One region of the Pseudoalteromonas sp. KAN5 genome, then DNA from elsewhere that is predicted to be linked to it. Evidence: predicted binding sites of a transcription regulator. Region 1 holds the regulator's gene; each other region holds the start of a gene.
What was found. Region 1 encodes LexA, which represses DNA repair genes until DNA is damaged. Its sites were predicted from a motif close to TACTGTATNNNNATACAGTA; they were not measured.
Positions count from the first base shown of each region.

Region 2: a site for LexA is predicted at 2,104-2,123, ahead of KAN5_RS03670 (SulA-like leucine-rich domain-containing protein). Genes of this name have one in related genera too.
Region 3: a site for LexA is predicted at 1,450-1,469, ahead of KAN5_RS09330 (YebG family protein). Genes of this name have one in related genera too.
Region 4: a site for LexA is predicted at 2,496-2,515, ahead of uvrD (DNA helicase II). Genes of this name have one in related genera too.

Region 1 is NZ_AP025589.1:3,012,843-3,016,607, forward strand. It holds gene coxB (cytochrome c oxidase subunit II) at 1-958, opposite strand, end outside; gene lexA (transcriptional repressor LexA) at 1,375-1,992, opposite strand; gene KAN5_RS13430 (hypothetical protein) at 2,066-2,851, opposite strand; gene KAN5_RS13435 (PaaI family thioesterase) at 2,972-3,415, shown strand; gene KAN5_RS13440 (hypothetical protein) at 3,412-3,765, opposite strand, start outside.
Region 2 is NZ_AP025589.1:839,114-842,878, reverse strand. It holds gene KAN5_RS03680 (histidine kinase) at 1-536, shown strand, start outside; gene KAN5_RS03675 (response regulator transcription factor) at 514-1,128, shown strand; gene KAN5_RS03670 (SulA-like leucine-rich domain-containing protein) at 2,147-2,581, shown strand; gene KAN5_RS03665 (YchJ family metal-binding protein) at 2,620-3,099, shown strand.
Region 3 is NZ_AP025589.1:2,072,271-2,076,035, forward strand. It holds gene dsbB (disulfide bond formation protein DsbB) at 103-615, shown strand; gene KAN5_RS09320 (hypothetical protein) at 615-917, shown strand; gene KAN5_RS09325 (ComEA family DNA-binding protein) at 960-1,256, opposite strand; gene KAN5_RS09330 (YebG family protein) at 1,520-1,843, shown strand; gene putP (sodium/proline symporter PutP) at 1,946-3,460, opposite strand.
Region 4 is NZ_AP025589.1:3,501,534-3,505,298, forward strand. It holds gene KAN5_RS15550 (GNAT family N-acetyltransferase) at 1-288, opposite strand, end outside; gene uvrD (DNA helicase II) at 266-2,431, opposite strand; gene KAN5_RS15560 (hypothetical protein) at 2,743-2,967, shown strand; gene KAN5_RS15565 (YacL family protein) at 3,079-3,447, shown strand; gene KAN5_RS15570 (peroxiredoxin-like family protein) at 3,481-3,765, opposite strand, start outside.

The DNA.
Region 1 (3,765 bases):
GATCTTTAATATCACCAAGCACCACCGGATTGCCTTTCAGCGCAGGAAACACTCCTGGCAGCCCCATACCTGTTGGTTGATGGCATGCTGCACAACTGGCCATGTAAACTTGTTCACCCAACGTCATTAACTCTTCTTTAGGTAATGTTTGATCGAGTAATGCCGCATCCGCAGCAGCTGCTTTTTGCTTAGCTTGTTTAGCATCAGCCAGCCATGTCGCAAATTCTTGCTCAGATTTAGCTTCCACCACCACGGGCATAAAACCATGGTCTTTGCCGCACAACTCAGCGCATTGCCCGCGATAAATGCCCTGTTCATTTATTTTCGTCCACGTTTCATTGATAAAACCCGGGTTGGCATCTTTTTTAACCGCAAAATCAGGGACCCACCACGAGTGGATCACATCATCGGAGGTCATCAAAAAGCGTATTTTTTTATTGATTGGCAAGACTAAAGGTTTGTCTACCTCTAGAAGGTAGGTGTTAGTTTTATCCGCTTGATTGGTTATTTGTTCTTGTGGAGTTGATAGGATAGAGTAAAAAGCAACACCTTCGCCCATGTACTCATAATGCCATTTCCATTGTGACCCTGTAATTTTAATCGTTAAATCAGCTTTACTTGCATCCTCCATCGCAATCAACGTTTTAGTCGCAGGCACAGCCATCGCGATGAGAATAACAAATGGAATAGCAGTCCAAAGTATTTCAACTTTAGTACTTTCATGGAATTGGGCTGGAATAGCCCCTTTTGATTTACGATGATGTATTAACGCCCAAAACATAACGGCAAATACAATCACCCCAATCACACAACAAATTATAAATATAGTCATGTGTAGTTGATAAACATTATTACTTATATCGGTTACACCTTCGCGCATATTAAATTGGCTATTCGCCAACAATTGCTGCGGAAGCATAAGTAATATAAGCCACAAGGTAGCGCTCAGTTTACCCATGTGACGGCTCCTTTTGATGCTATTGCAAGACGCAAAGCGAAAAGGCGGCACTACTTTATTTCACGCCAATTCGTTATTTTTTTATTGTAACTGGTGATCAAACCTGCTTCAGAAAGTGCTTTTACTACAGAAACTCGCAACTTTTAAAGACAGTTGTTAACACAGTGTATTAACCAATTAGTTAAAAAACGAACAATTAGCAAGTTTTAGGGGCAATAAATTTCTCTTTTGGTGCATAAATAACAACTAAAAATCAGCGCGTTATTTTCTAATGGAGGGGATGTAGCAGTAGCCAAAAAGTAACCTAAAGTAGAGCTGGCAAGGGCTTGGGAAGCGTAGCTAAGTATTAAATTTAACCACTAAAGAAGTAAAAAAATTCAAAGCACCAAACTTCACCAATTTGGTGCGCAATAGGTTTACATCCAGTCAGCGTTACGGATCACGCCAACTGCCAGCCCTTCAATATTGAAAGATTCATGCTCCAAATCCACTTCAATTGGTGCAAATTCATCATTTTCAGCATGTAAGAAAACTTTTTTACCTGCTTTTTCAAGGCGCTTCACTGTTACATCATCATCAACACGAGCAACGACCACTTGGCCATTTTCAGCAACTTGAGTGCTATGTACTGCCAGTAAATCACCATCCATAATACCAATGTCTTTCATACTCATGCCTTGCACTCGTAATAAAAAGTCGGCAGCAGGTTTAAATAATAATGGGTCAACTTGGCAGTGACTCTCAACATGCTGCTCTGCCAAAATTGGCTCACCAGCAGCGACGCGGCCAATCAGCGGCAAACCTAGCTGCTCAGGCTCATCTTCCTCAACTAATTGAATACCACGGCTAGCGCCGGGCTTCATTTTTATAACACCTTTTTTAGCCAGTGCTTTTAGATGCTCTTCAGCTGCATTGGCGCTTTTAAAGCCTAACGTTTGCGCAATCTCAGCACGGGTTGGCGGCATACCGGTATCTTTAATAAATACTTTAATAAGTTCAAGAATTTGAGCTTGGCGATTCGTTAATGGGCGCATACAACTGGTTTTCCATACAGTACATTTAACTGTGAGTATATACAGTTATCTGAAAATCGCAAATATAAATTGACTATAAACGCGCCGTTAATAATAAGCTTACGCTATTTAAATCACTCTCAGAATCTAACGCCGAGCCAAGGCCAAACTTTAATGCTATATGCTGATTAAACCAATAGTGTGTTTGTAACTCATAGTTGTCACTAAGATGCTTTTCATTGCGTATATTAGCAATTAACCCCACTGACCAAGCCTGATTAACATAGTAAACAGCTTTACCTCGTACATATTTATAACGCCCTGCTAATTGTTTTAATTCTAAATCCCAACCTTGATTTTTATTGATATCTGTCCAGCGTACATAGGGCGCATATGTCCACTCTACTGCAACATTCTTAACCTCTTGCCGCCAATTGCTTTCAACACGACTGTAATAAGCGTTAAAACCAAGTTGTAGCTGCTCATTCATCTGCTTGCCAAGTGCAGCACTGACTAAGTAAGCTGTATCTTGCCAATCCTTGTTATCATCGGAGGTTCTTTGCAGACTGCCCTGCATAACTAACCCCTCGGGGCCATACACTGCTGCATCTGTATTTAAATAACTAAAATCACCGTTCGAAAACCCACCAAAAGCATAGTTATTGACTCTATTTAAGTCGGCTTTAAGATCATATGGCCCAGTTAGAGGCTCTAGATCTTCAGCAAAATAACGATAACGCGCTCCTAAAAATGACTCATCAAAACCGGCGAGGTCGGTAACACCCAAATCAAGCTGATGCTGTGTAGCAGCTATAGCTGGCGCCTGAGTAAGCACATTTACACACAATAATGCACCGAGTTCAAGTCCTCCTAACTTCATGCTTTAAACCTATTAACAAATACACAATAAAGGTACATTTTAACTATTTTTATGATCTTAACTGTAGAAAAATGTTTAAAAGTGTAGACTGAAAACTCACTAATTTAATGAGGCAGATTTATGAGTATTTGGTATCAACCGATCACCCTAGCGCAGTGCAAAGCATTAGATGAAGGCATTAATGGCCAAGGCACGTTAATGAAAACTATGGGGATTGAAATTAGTGAAATTGGCGATGATTATTTAGCCGCTACAATGCCTGCAATTCCAGCTCATCACAATCCTATGGGCATGGTACATGGCGGAGCAAATGTGGTGCTTGCAGAAACCGTAGCTAGCTACGCTGCAAACTTTGTAGTTGATTTTACGAAGTTTTATTGTGTTGGCCAAGAGATCAACGCTAATCACTTAAAAGCATCGCGTAATGGCACATTAACGGCAATTGCAAAACCGCTGCATTTAGGCAAACGAACATCGGTATGGGAAGTAAAAATCACCAATAGTCGTGGCGAATTATGCTGCGTATCAAGAATGACCGCAGCAGTTGTAGAGCGTAAAGGCTAGCTTGCCAGCGGATAAATCGTAATTTCAATTCCTGCACCAATCGCAGAGATACGCAATAATGTATCGGCACTGAGCGCTTGATTAAAACATTTTGGCGAAGTGCCTGATTCAAAGCCAATATCAAAGGTGCGTCTTGAGCATGATAACCACTGTTTTAATGCATTACGCGAGCACGACTCAATCAACTCACACAGGTGGTTAATTGCTTTATCTGGCGAGGTAACATCTTCTTTAGACTCAATACGTGCAAGTTGACGGTACTCATCTTTATCATAATGCAAAACCACAGCACTCTTTTTTAAGTCAGCAACTAGCAAACTAATATCTTGCTTTGATTCCAGCTCTAGATC
Region 2 (3,765 bases), 1.7 Mb from region 1:
TAGATTTTGCTAAAAGAGCAGCAAACGAAGCAACCGTTGAAACCCTGTCTCTTTGCCATCAACTTAGCCAAGAAGTGCTGGCAGAGGTGCGCGAAATCGTTTCAGCTCAGCGCAATGACAAAACAATACTCAAACAAGCACTCGAAGCCATTTGCGAACTGACACCTAATTTACGCTGCGATCTCCAGCTAAGTAAGGAGACAGAGCAACTCCCTCAAGACTATGCCCTGTGTGTATTACGGTTTAGCCAAGAGATGATCAGCAACACACTTAAACATACCAAAGCAAACCACTTTACTTTGCATGTAGGTATATCTCACGTTGACCAACACCCTCTGTTGATTGCAAAAGCGTATCACAATCAACCAGAAGCCAACTTACCAAAACAAGGCAATGGGTTAGCAGGGTTAAATGAGCGAATGACACAGTTTGGCGGTGAATTTTCACAACATCTTGAGCAAGAAACTCTGATCAACACCATGACATTACCACTAAATTTAGAAGAAAATAGCCATGATAAAGTGCCTACTTGTTGAAGATCAGACCTTAGTTCGCTTAGGCCTCGCTAATTTACTTAACCTCGATAGCGCCATTAATATTGAAGCCCAAGCTGAAGATGGCTTGCAAGCGCTTGCCCTATTAGCAGAGCATAGCGTTGATATTGTTTTACTCGATATGAGAATGCCGAATTTAGATGGGCTCGGCGTACTGCTAAAAATGCGTGAAAAGGGTGATAAAACCCCCGTGCTGATCATTACCACATTTGAAGATTGTGATGTATTAGTCAAAGCCCTTAACCTTGGAGCTCGTGGGTATGTGCTTAAAAATATTGAGCTTGAAGAACTCATTAGCGCTATCAAGCAGGTCGTCGCGGGTGAGCGAGTCTTACAAAGTGCGGTAACTGATTTTTTACTCAAAAAGCAACTAAGCCCTCAGCTCTGCTTAACGGACAAAGAACAAACCGTATTACAGTGTATGTCTTTAGGCATGTCGAACAAAGTGATTGCCAAAAAGTTAGATAATTCTGAGGGGACTATCCGCAATCATGTGTCACAAATTCTTGCCAAATTAGACGTAAAAGACCGCACTCAAGCCGTTATAAAAGCCATAAATCAAAACCTAATTTAATGCGCTAACAGCACCAAATTACTATTTTTGATTAGGGTATATTGATGAACACGAAACGCTTTTTAAGTGCCTCTATTTGTCATCAAGCTTCAGTGGTGCGATTAGCATAAATAAGAGTAAACAAAACCAGCTAATAAACAAACAGGCGACTATCCATGCTAACTTCTCTTGACGTCCCACTTTTTTATGACCTAGCAATGAGTATGATTGGTATCACCCACATAATGAATAAAACAAGCAGCAAGGGAAACCAAGATATAAATATTTGAACAATGTTATCCATCATTTAGTATTTATGCGACAGGCAGTTTATGTTGCATAATCGCTTGTTGAACTGAGGCGCTAGCTGCTCGGTGTGTCAGAGTTGGTGTTGTTTATACTATGGGAGTTTGCTTTTTAAAGGTTCTAGCTAAATCGGCTTACCTATTATAGTTTAAGCTTTCCCTGCATTGCTCAGCGTTAACTATGTATCCATTACACTTAAATTCTACTCAATAAGCAATTATATTTAGTCAATCTCAATGACCAATCGCTCTTAGCCGAACTTCATCAAGGTGCTGAAAGCTTGCCTTTCCGGTTTAACTCACTTCTGTCCAAAAATGAGTTTACCCGATCGTCTGTTTCTCACTCAAACTTGCCTTACGAATTTTAAAATTCTGAGTACTACATACGCAATATCCTGCATAAATGTCGATCACTATATATGCTGTATTAAATACAAAAAAAGATACATTATCGCTTCTGGTTTAACTATTTCATGTTTCAGCCTGTTTGTAGTTCAACATACGAATTCCAACCCCAATGAGAAAAACCCCAACAGGGAACGCAATTACCACCTCTGTAGCCCTTGCCACACCTGACTTTCTATTCCAGATCTGTGAGAAACAATTCCAAAACGACTTGAGAAAGTACATTAACATTAAAAATCGTATAAAAAATTAGCAAAAAACACTTGCGTCAAACAACTGTATAAACTACTGTATACATATACTGTATAAACAACCAGTGAGTGAACATTATGTTACAGCCAATTACTATAAGAACTGTTAAAAGCTACCAACAAGATAATCAAAGTTCATCTGTTAACTTAATTCAAATTGAAGATGAGATCTCAGCAACCTTTGAATTACTTAAAGTATTACACCATTACAATAACCAAAATGCATGGACACTACTCATTGCACCCGATCATGTACCTAGCAAGGCATTGCTTGATTCATGTTCTATTGATACTAGTAAACTACTCGTAATACGCCAAAAACATCTTGTAAACTTAGAGTATGTATTAAACTCGGCATTACATAATGGTAATTTTGCAGCCGTGATCACCTGGACTGACATTGTAAAAGATAATCAAATTGCTGATCTATCGCTAAACTTAGACCAAGCAAGTGCAAAACTATATTGCTTTACTAAAACTCAACAAAGTACAGATATAGCATTGCCGCAATAAGCTGTTAAAATACCGCTTTTCTATCAAAACGATTTTGCATGACTTCACTTACCCACAGTAATTGCTTATGCGGCAGTCAACAAAGTTACCAAGACTGCTGCCAAAAGCTCCATTTAGGCACAGAGCAAGCAAACACAGCGGAGCAACTTATGCGCTCTCGCTACGTTGCTTATGCATTAAAAAACGCCAAGTACATATATCAAACTTATGCTCAAGAAAAACAAACTGAGAACCCAGTCAATGAAATTGCTGCTTTTGCTAACAGCTGTCGCTTTATAAAGTTATCGGTGATCGATGCCGAACAACACGAGTTGACTGCGGATGTTGAGTTTTGCGTTAGTTATTTTTATCAAAATCTATTTTGTCAGCTACATGAGAAATCAAATTTTATTAAAGAGAATGGGTTATGGCGCTACCTTGATGGCGAGATATTTCCAGTTGCGGATATAAAAGTTAGTCGTAATGACGAATGCCCATGCGGTAGTGGAAAAAAATATAAAAAATGCCACAGCGTCTAACCTAGCGCATATTGCTGCTATAAACTTTTTTATGCAGCATAATATCTTCTCTACAACTTAAAAGGTTACTAACGAACACCTTTGCAGAGTTACCGCTGTGTATTTTATTTATGTATAAATTTACAAGCTCAGTTCCCATCTGAATGAATACTGATCACCCTTTTTATACCAATCGTGTTAAGTTACTGACTATTTATAGCGACAGATAAATACAGTGATAACAAGGCATAAATTTTGACATGTAGTTGTTCTCGGCAATTGCTCCTGCATCCATGCAGTCGTACATGAAAAATTTATAACGCAGTTAGCGCTTTATTTAGCCCGCTAGAATGGTTAAATATTTAAGTCGATTGGTATTATCAGGCATTTATGGCTAAAACTTAGCTTTAAGAACAAACAACACTGTTATTTGTTATCTAAATACAGGATTTATATTAAATAGCTCGAGTATTATTCGCATAAAATCTAACACCTCACCTTTCTGATCTTAAGAACAAAAAAAGGTACAAATGTTAATTAAAAAAACCACAGAGCTTAACCACCTTAAATAAATATACAAAAATAAATTGTTATTATTTTTATTTGTTTTAAATAATAACAAAAAAATTAAACCATTGATTTTAAATTATAAAAATAATTTAAATGTAATTTAAGTAAACCAAAATG
Region 3 (3,765 bases), 940 kb from region 1:
CCGCCATAAATATGCTTTTATAGTCACAAAGCATATTTACCCTTGCGCCTAGTTTAATGACTAAGTCATAATCTCATTGATATATTAATATTTGGAAATACTATGAATTGGTTAGCAAATTTAGCGCAACAACGCACACCTTGGGTTTTATTAGCAGTAACAGCATTTACATTTGAAGTGGTTGCTTTATTTTTTCAGTACCAAATGGGCTTAGAGCCATGCATTATGTGTATCTATCAACGAACCGCAATGTTAGGCCTACTCTTTGCAGGCATTATTGGCGCAATAAAGCCTACTAACATGATAATCCGTGTTAGCGCTTTATTAAGCTGGGCCGTTGCCAGTATTTGGGGTTATCTGATTGCTCGCCAACATATCGAGATGCAAACCACAACCGACCCTTTTGCATTTAGCTGTGAGTTTGAGCCAAATTTCCCAATCCCACTGCATGAATGGATCCCTCAGTTTTTTGCAGCTACCGGGGACTGTGGCAATATTGATTGGCAGTTTGCAGGTTTGAGTATGCCTGCTTGGATGGAAGTGATTTTTGGTGCATTTACATTGGTACTAATAAGCGTTGTCGCAAGCCGCTTAATCATTAAAAAGTCACTGTGATGATGACATTTTTTTCAAGCCAAGTGACGCCATTAAAACCATTTAAAATACGCCAACGTCAGCAAATTATTGCCTTAGCTTTAAGTCACTTAACGCCGATGCAAAAAATCAGTTTGCGTATTTTAAAGTTACTTTTATTGACCCCTGTATTTTTATCGTTAGCGTATATTGAAGGTTGGTTGCTGTTACCAGCATTACTACTAACCGGTGTAGCTTACCCTTTACTAACTACCCCTTTAGAGATCCAATTTGCTAAAGGTCATTTACAGCACGCGATTAAAGAGTTTACACAGGGCGAATAGTTCGCCCTGTTCTTAATGTTTAACTAATTAATATTTAACTGCTTAAAACTTAACTTTCCCTTCTAATTTAGCGACGAGTTTATCGCCAATTCCTTTCACCTGTGCCAAATCAGCAACTGATTTAAATTTACCTTGCTTAGTACGGTAGTCAACAATCGCTTGTGCTTTAGATTTACCTATACCCGGTAGCTGACTAAGTTGCTCAACGGTTGCTTGATTAACATTGATTAGCTGTGTTTTTCCTGCACTTTCGGTTGCCTCTACTTTACTCACAGCTGCATTACTAGGTAATGAAATAGCAAGACCGAATACAACGACTATTAAAGTTAAAAACTTCATGCTTTTCCTCCATGATATCCATACGTGGACTCAGTTAATAGTTGATAAAAGCGCCCTCACTTTTGGACTACATCCAAATAAAGTCATACTGAAAAAGTGCGGCTATTTAAATAAAGTAAAGTTGTACCCATTTGTCAATGTACCCAAAGTAAAAAAATAAAAATGTCTCCTTGCAAAAAGACCAACAAACCATTACTGTACATAAAAACAGTAATCAATCAAGGTGAAGGTATTATTCACCAAGCAAATTGGCAGGAGAAATCATGGCTGTTGTTGTTAAATATGTTGTAGAAAGAAACGGAGTCGAGCGTATGACGTTTACTACTAAAAAAGAAGCAGATGCATATGACAAGATGCTTGATATAGCAGAGTCACTTGAAGTAATGCTAGAAAAAGTAGATGTCCCTTTAAGTGAACAACAAATTGAATCGCTTGCTCTAGAGATTGCTAAGAGTAAAGACGATTTTATCAATGTTCTCAAAGGCGCAAAAGATATAGCCCCCGCTAAAGCAGCCCCGGCTAAAACAAAGAAAGCAGCTGAGAATGTATCTGACTTAAAAGCAAACACGGATAAGGCTGCCAGCTAAAATGGTTAAATATTTAAGTCGATTGGGATAAGTAGTACACACCTGATTGATAAAAAAAGGAGCTTACCTAAGCTCCTTTTTTTGTTATACCTGTTGTAGTTGTTAACTCAACGAGCCCTCAACTTCATCAAATAACTGTGTGATCGCTTTACTAGGAGGTGGTGTTGATAAGCTAACCACTATAATTGCGATACTTGATAAAATAAAGCCAGGAATAATTTCATAAATTATACTGCTTAGTGACTGACCGTTAATGGTTATAGGCGCATAAATCCAAACCAAAACAGTAGCAGCACCCACTACCATACCACTTATTGCACCCTGAAGGTTCATTCTTTTCCAATAAAGGCTAAGCAATACTAATGGGCCAAATGCAGCGCCAAAACCTGCCCAGGCATTACTCACTAAGTCTAAAATCGAACTATCGCGATCATAGGCCAAATAAATAGCGAATACGGCCACTAACAACACACTAATTCGGCCCACTAGAACTAATTCTGTTTGTGATGCACTGCGGTTTAAGTAGATTTTATAGAAATCTTCAGTCAGTGAGCTTGAACATACTAATAGCTGAGAGGAGATAGTACTCATGATCGCAGCTAAAATAGCTGCAAGTAAAAAACCAGCAATTAACGGATGAAATACTAATTCTGATAATACTAAAAAGATGGTTTCTTTGTCATCAATCAGCATTTGATTTTCAATCATATAAGCTGCACCAAACAATCCTGTTAACACTGCACCAATAGCCGAAAGCGTCATCCACGACATACCAATTCGACGCATCGTTGGCATATCTTTCACTGAACGTACAGACATAAAACGTACAATAATATGCGGTTGACCAAAATAACCTAAACCCCATGCTAGGGCTGAAATTATGGCGATAACTGAACCACCAGCAAACCAGTTAAGCATATCCAATGGTACTTGTTCACTTGGTTTCGGATTACTAAGCAATAGATCATAGGTTGCTGTAGAAAGCGTATCAACGACTGAGTTGTCTAACATGCTATAAGTTACTAAAGGCACGATTAACAAGGATAAAAACATAATACACCCTTGCACAAAGTCCGTCAGGCTTACAGCTAAAAAGCCGCCAAATAGCGTATAAACAACCACAACACCAGTGGTTACATACAAGCCCATTTCATAACTCATGCCAAACGAATTTTCAAATAATTTACCGCCAGCAACTACGCCTGATGAGGTGTATAAAGTAAAGAATAAAATGATTATGATTGCAGAAATAACACGAAGAATATTTTTATTATCTACAAAACGATTTGCGAAGTAATCCGGTATCGTAATTGAGTCATTTGCTTTTTCAGTATAAACACGTAATCGAGGGGCGACTAAAAAGTAATTAGCCCAAGCGCCGAGTACTAACCCTATAGCAATCCATACTTTACTCAAACCAAATAGATACATCGCACCGGGTAATCCCATAAGTAACCAACCACTCATGTCCGATGCACCGGCTGACAGCGCAGCTACGCTTGGAGATAAATTTCGTCCGCCCAGCATATAACCAGATACATCGGCAGTCGACTGCTTATATGCATATAAGCCAATACCTAGCATTACGATAAAATACGCAGCTAAAGAAATAATCATTCCAGTTTCCAAATTTGCCTCCAACTCTGAAGTTAAAATCTGGCTTTCAATCCTAATAATGACTCACAATTTTTTAAAGCCAATGTAATATAAAGTCATTATTGGTGTAAAAACCATCCTAGAAATTTACTATATCATGCCAAGGGTGAATAACTCCAATTGCTGCGCTCATCATACAACTGTAGCTGGTAAAGCTGTTTTTACGAGTTGAACAATAATTTAACTATTGAATATGGTAATTAATGCTTAATTACCCTAGGATTAGATCAATGATTACTTAAATAATCAATACTTTAGTATTTATA
Region 4 (3,765 bases), 490 kb from region 1:
TGCTGCGAGTTTGTCTGGTACTAGCCCACTAAAGCCATCATAAATAACATGTTGGAATTCTTGGCCCAGTATTTGATGAGTATGTTTAGGCCAACTGCTGTTTGTCAGATCGTCATTGTTTGATAATACTTTGCACAGGGTCGGATTCAATTGCTGGTATAATTCGTTGGCTTGTTGGTAACACCAATTTTGCTCGCCAGTAATTAGCAGTAATTGCCTATGTTTTGCATAGGCAAGTTGCGTGAGAAATGTTGCAAATTGCGGGCTAAATAGCTTGCAGTCGTGCATACACTGTTACTAACCATTTGCTACCAAAGTCATCAAAGTTAACTTGTACGCGTGATTGCGCGCCACTGCCTTCATAATTGATCACAGTACCCACACCAAACTTAGCATGTAACACGCGTTGCCCTAAATTAAAGCCGCTTTCTTCAAAAACAGCATGGCTTACTGATGAACTGAAGCGTCCTGCTGCTGGCGGGCGAGATACTTGGGTTTTGATACGAATTTCTTCAATACAATCTTCCGGCATCTCACGTAAAAAACGTGATGGACTGTGGTATTTTTCTTGCCCATAGAGGCGGCGACTTTCAGCGTGACTTATGTAGAGTTTTTCCATTGCGCGAGTCATGCCGACATAACACAGGCGACGTTCTTCTTCTAAGCGACCAGATTCTTCATTACTTTGCTGAGAAGGGAACATGCCTTCTTCAACACCGACCATAAATACCAGCGGAAACTCTAAGCCCTTCGCTGAGTGCAATGTCATCATTTGCACTGCATCTTCATGTTCTTCTGCTTGACCATCACCGGATTCAAGCGAGGTATACGCTAAAAATCCTTGTAGTGGTGAACTAAACTCTTCATCTTCAGGTAGTTCGTACTGACCACACGCGCTAATAAGCTCTTCTAAGTTTTCTACTCGCGCACGGCCTTTTTCGCCTTTTTCAGCTTGGTACATCGCCATTAAGCCGGATGTTTGAATTGCGTATTTGGCTTGCTCTTCTAATGTGAGATCGCTAATTTTATCTTCAATATGTTCAACCAACTCAACAAACTTAGTAACAACACTGGCGGCACGCCCTGATAAGTGCTGTTGTTCAATAATGGCTTTAGCCGCATACCAAAGTGGCAATGATTCAGCGCGAGCGCAATCACGTATATGGCTGAGTGTTTTATCACCAATACCGCGCGCTGGGGTATTAATAACCCGTTCAAAGGCTGCGTCATCTTGGCGGTTCCCTACAAGGCGCAAATAAGCAAGGGCGTCTTTGATTTCTTGACGTTCGAAGAAGCGCATACCGCCGTAAATACGGTACTTTAAGCCTTCTTGTAACATAGCTTCTTCAAGTACCCGCGACTGCGCATTACTACGGTATAAGATTGCGGCATCTTGCAGTGCATTGCCGGCATTGAGCCAGCTACGTAATTTGCTACTAACAAAGCGTGCTTCGTCGAGTTCATTAAAGGCGGCATACACTGAGATTGGCTCGCCATCATTACCATCGGTCCAGAGGCTTTTACCCATGCGCTCGGAATTGTTTTGAATAAGCGCATTGGATGCTTTTAGAATGGTAGCTGTTGAACGGTAGTTTTGCTCAAGACGAATTGTTTCGGCTTCAAAGTCAGTTAAAAAGCGTTTAATGTTTTCAATTTTTGCACCACGCCAACCATAAATACTTTGATCATCATCACCAACAATCATAATGCTATTGGTGTCGCCAGCGAGTAATTTTAGCCAGGCATATTGAATGGTATTGGTATCTTGGAACTCGTCTACAAGCATGTGCGCAAAGCGTTGCTGATAATGGCGCAACAAGGTTGGGTTGTTTTTTAGTACTTCAAAACTACGTAGCAGAATTTCGGCAAAGTCAACTAAGCCTGCACGGTCACACGCTTCTTGATAAGCAGTATAAACTTTGAGCATCATTTGCTCGTTAATATCATAGGCTTGAATGTCTTTTGGACGTAGGCCTTCGTCTTTCTTTGCGCTGATATACCAACCGAATTGCTTTGCGGGCCATTTTTTATCATCGATATTCATGGCTTTTAATAAGCGTTTGATCATTCGTAGCTGATCGTCTGAATCTAAAATTTGAAATGCTTCAGGCAGATTAGCTTCACGGTGATGGGCGCGTAAAATACGGTGTGATAAACCATGGAAAGTACCGATCCACATACCACCTACGGGCGCTTGAAGGGCTTGCTCTACACGCGTGCGCATTTCTTTGGCGGCTTTATTGGTAAAGGTTACTGCAAAAATACTGTAAGCAGAGGCTTGCTCTACTTGCATAAGCCAAGCGATACGATGAACCAGTACTCGAGTTTTTCCTGAGCCTGCGCCTGCCAACACCAACATATTTTGCAGTGGAGCAGCTACGGCATCCCGTTGTTTATCATTTAAACCGTCGAGTAATTCTGAAACGTCCATCATCACGCCTTTTCAATCAATATTGTGAGCAGTATAACAGGTGTTTTTGTTAGGCTAAATAAAATACTGTTTTTATAAACAGTTAATTTCAAAAAGTTCTTTGTTCTATTCGCAGTGCTTTTTAGCTAAGCTATTGTTGTAAGCAATATTTGCTGTAGCCAATTTGACTGATATTTAGTAAAAACCACTATTAAAGGAGAAACTTTATTAGCTAGGTTTGTTGTAACTTTTTGATAGTTAATGAGTTAAAGAATTGGCACGATGTGTGTAAGTATCTAATAAGAAAATCAAATTAATAAATTGAGGTTAACATGGCAGAGCAAGGTTCAGGCGGTAATGTAATTGCGGCAATTTGTAATATCTTTTTTCCAGGTCTTGGGCAATTAGTCCAAGGCAGGATCATGGCAGCGATTGGTTTTTTCCTCGCTTGGGTTATTAGCGGTGCGCTTATTTATGTTGCGATTGGCTTTATTTTACTTCCTATCGTTTACATTTGGGCGATTATTGATGCCGCACGCTTTAAAACCTATCGGTAGCAATTCTAATTAAGAAAATAGCGCTTTATAGCGCTATTTTTGTATCTGGCTTTCTTAATTCACAGCTGACTAGGGTATAATCCTAGGCATGAGATGTATTTAGGTAAAGTTATGGAATATCAATTTATACGTGATCCAATAAGTGGCTTACGTATTAAAATTAGCAGTGAACATGCAGTAATTGGCCGTTGGCTGAATGAAGAAATCGGCAAAGAAAAAATAGCTATGGTACAGGCTTTGATCAGTGCTGTTGCCACAAGTTTTGAGCCTTTAACTTTACAGGGGCAAGAAATTGATTTGATTTTAAATAAAGACGAAGCGATTTTTGAAGCACATGCACTACACCAAGATTCAGAAGATTTGTTAGCCTATCAAGATGATGAGCTAATGCTAGAAGAAAGCGGCTTGAGCAGTGGCTGCGGTTTTGAAGATTTTGTTGATTTAATTAATTCGTGGCAAGAGTTCGCATCTGGAAAGTAAACAGAGAGCTGAGGCTCTCTGCTAAGTAATTATTTACTGTTCAGATACCGATTTCACGGCTGCTAATAATAAGTTTTCGGTTAAGCGAACCTTGTAATTTGGGTTTGCATACTGAAAATGCACCAAGCCTTTTTTATCAATTATAAAAACGGCTGGAACCGGTAAGGCGACCTTTGCTTTGCCATCAAGAGACACAAAATTAACCCCTAATTTATTGCGGTAAATGGTTGCTGTTTTATCATCGAGATAAAAAGCTAAGCCAAGTGCTTGGCTTAAAATCAGACTATCGTCAGATAGTAACTGATAGTTTGGTGAATC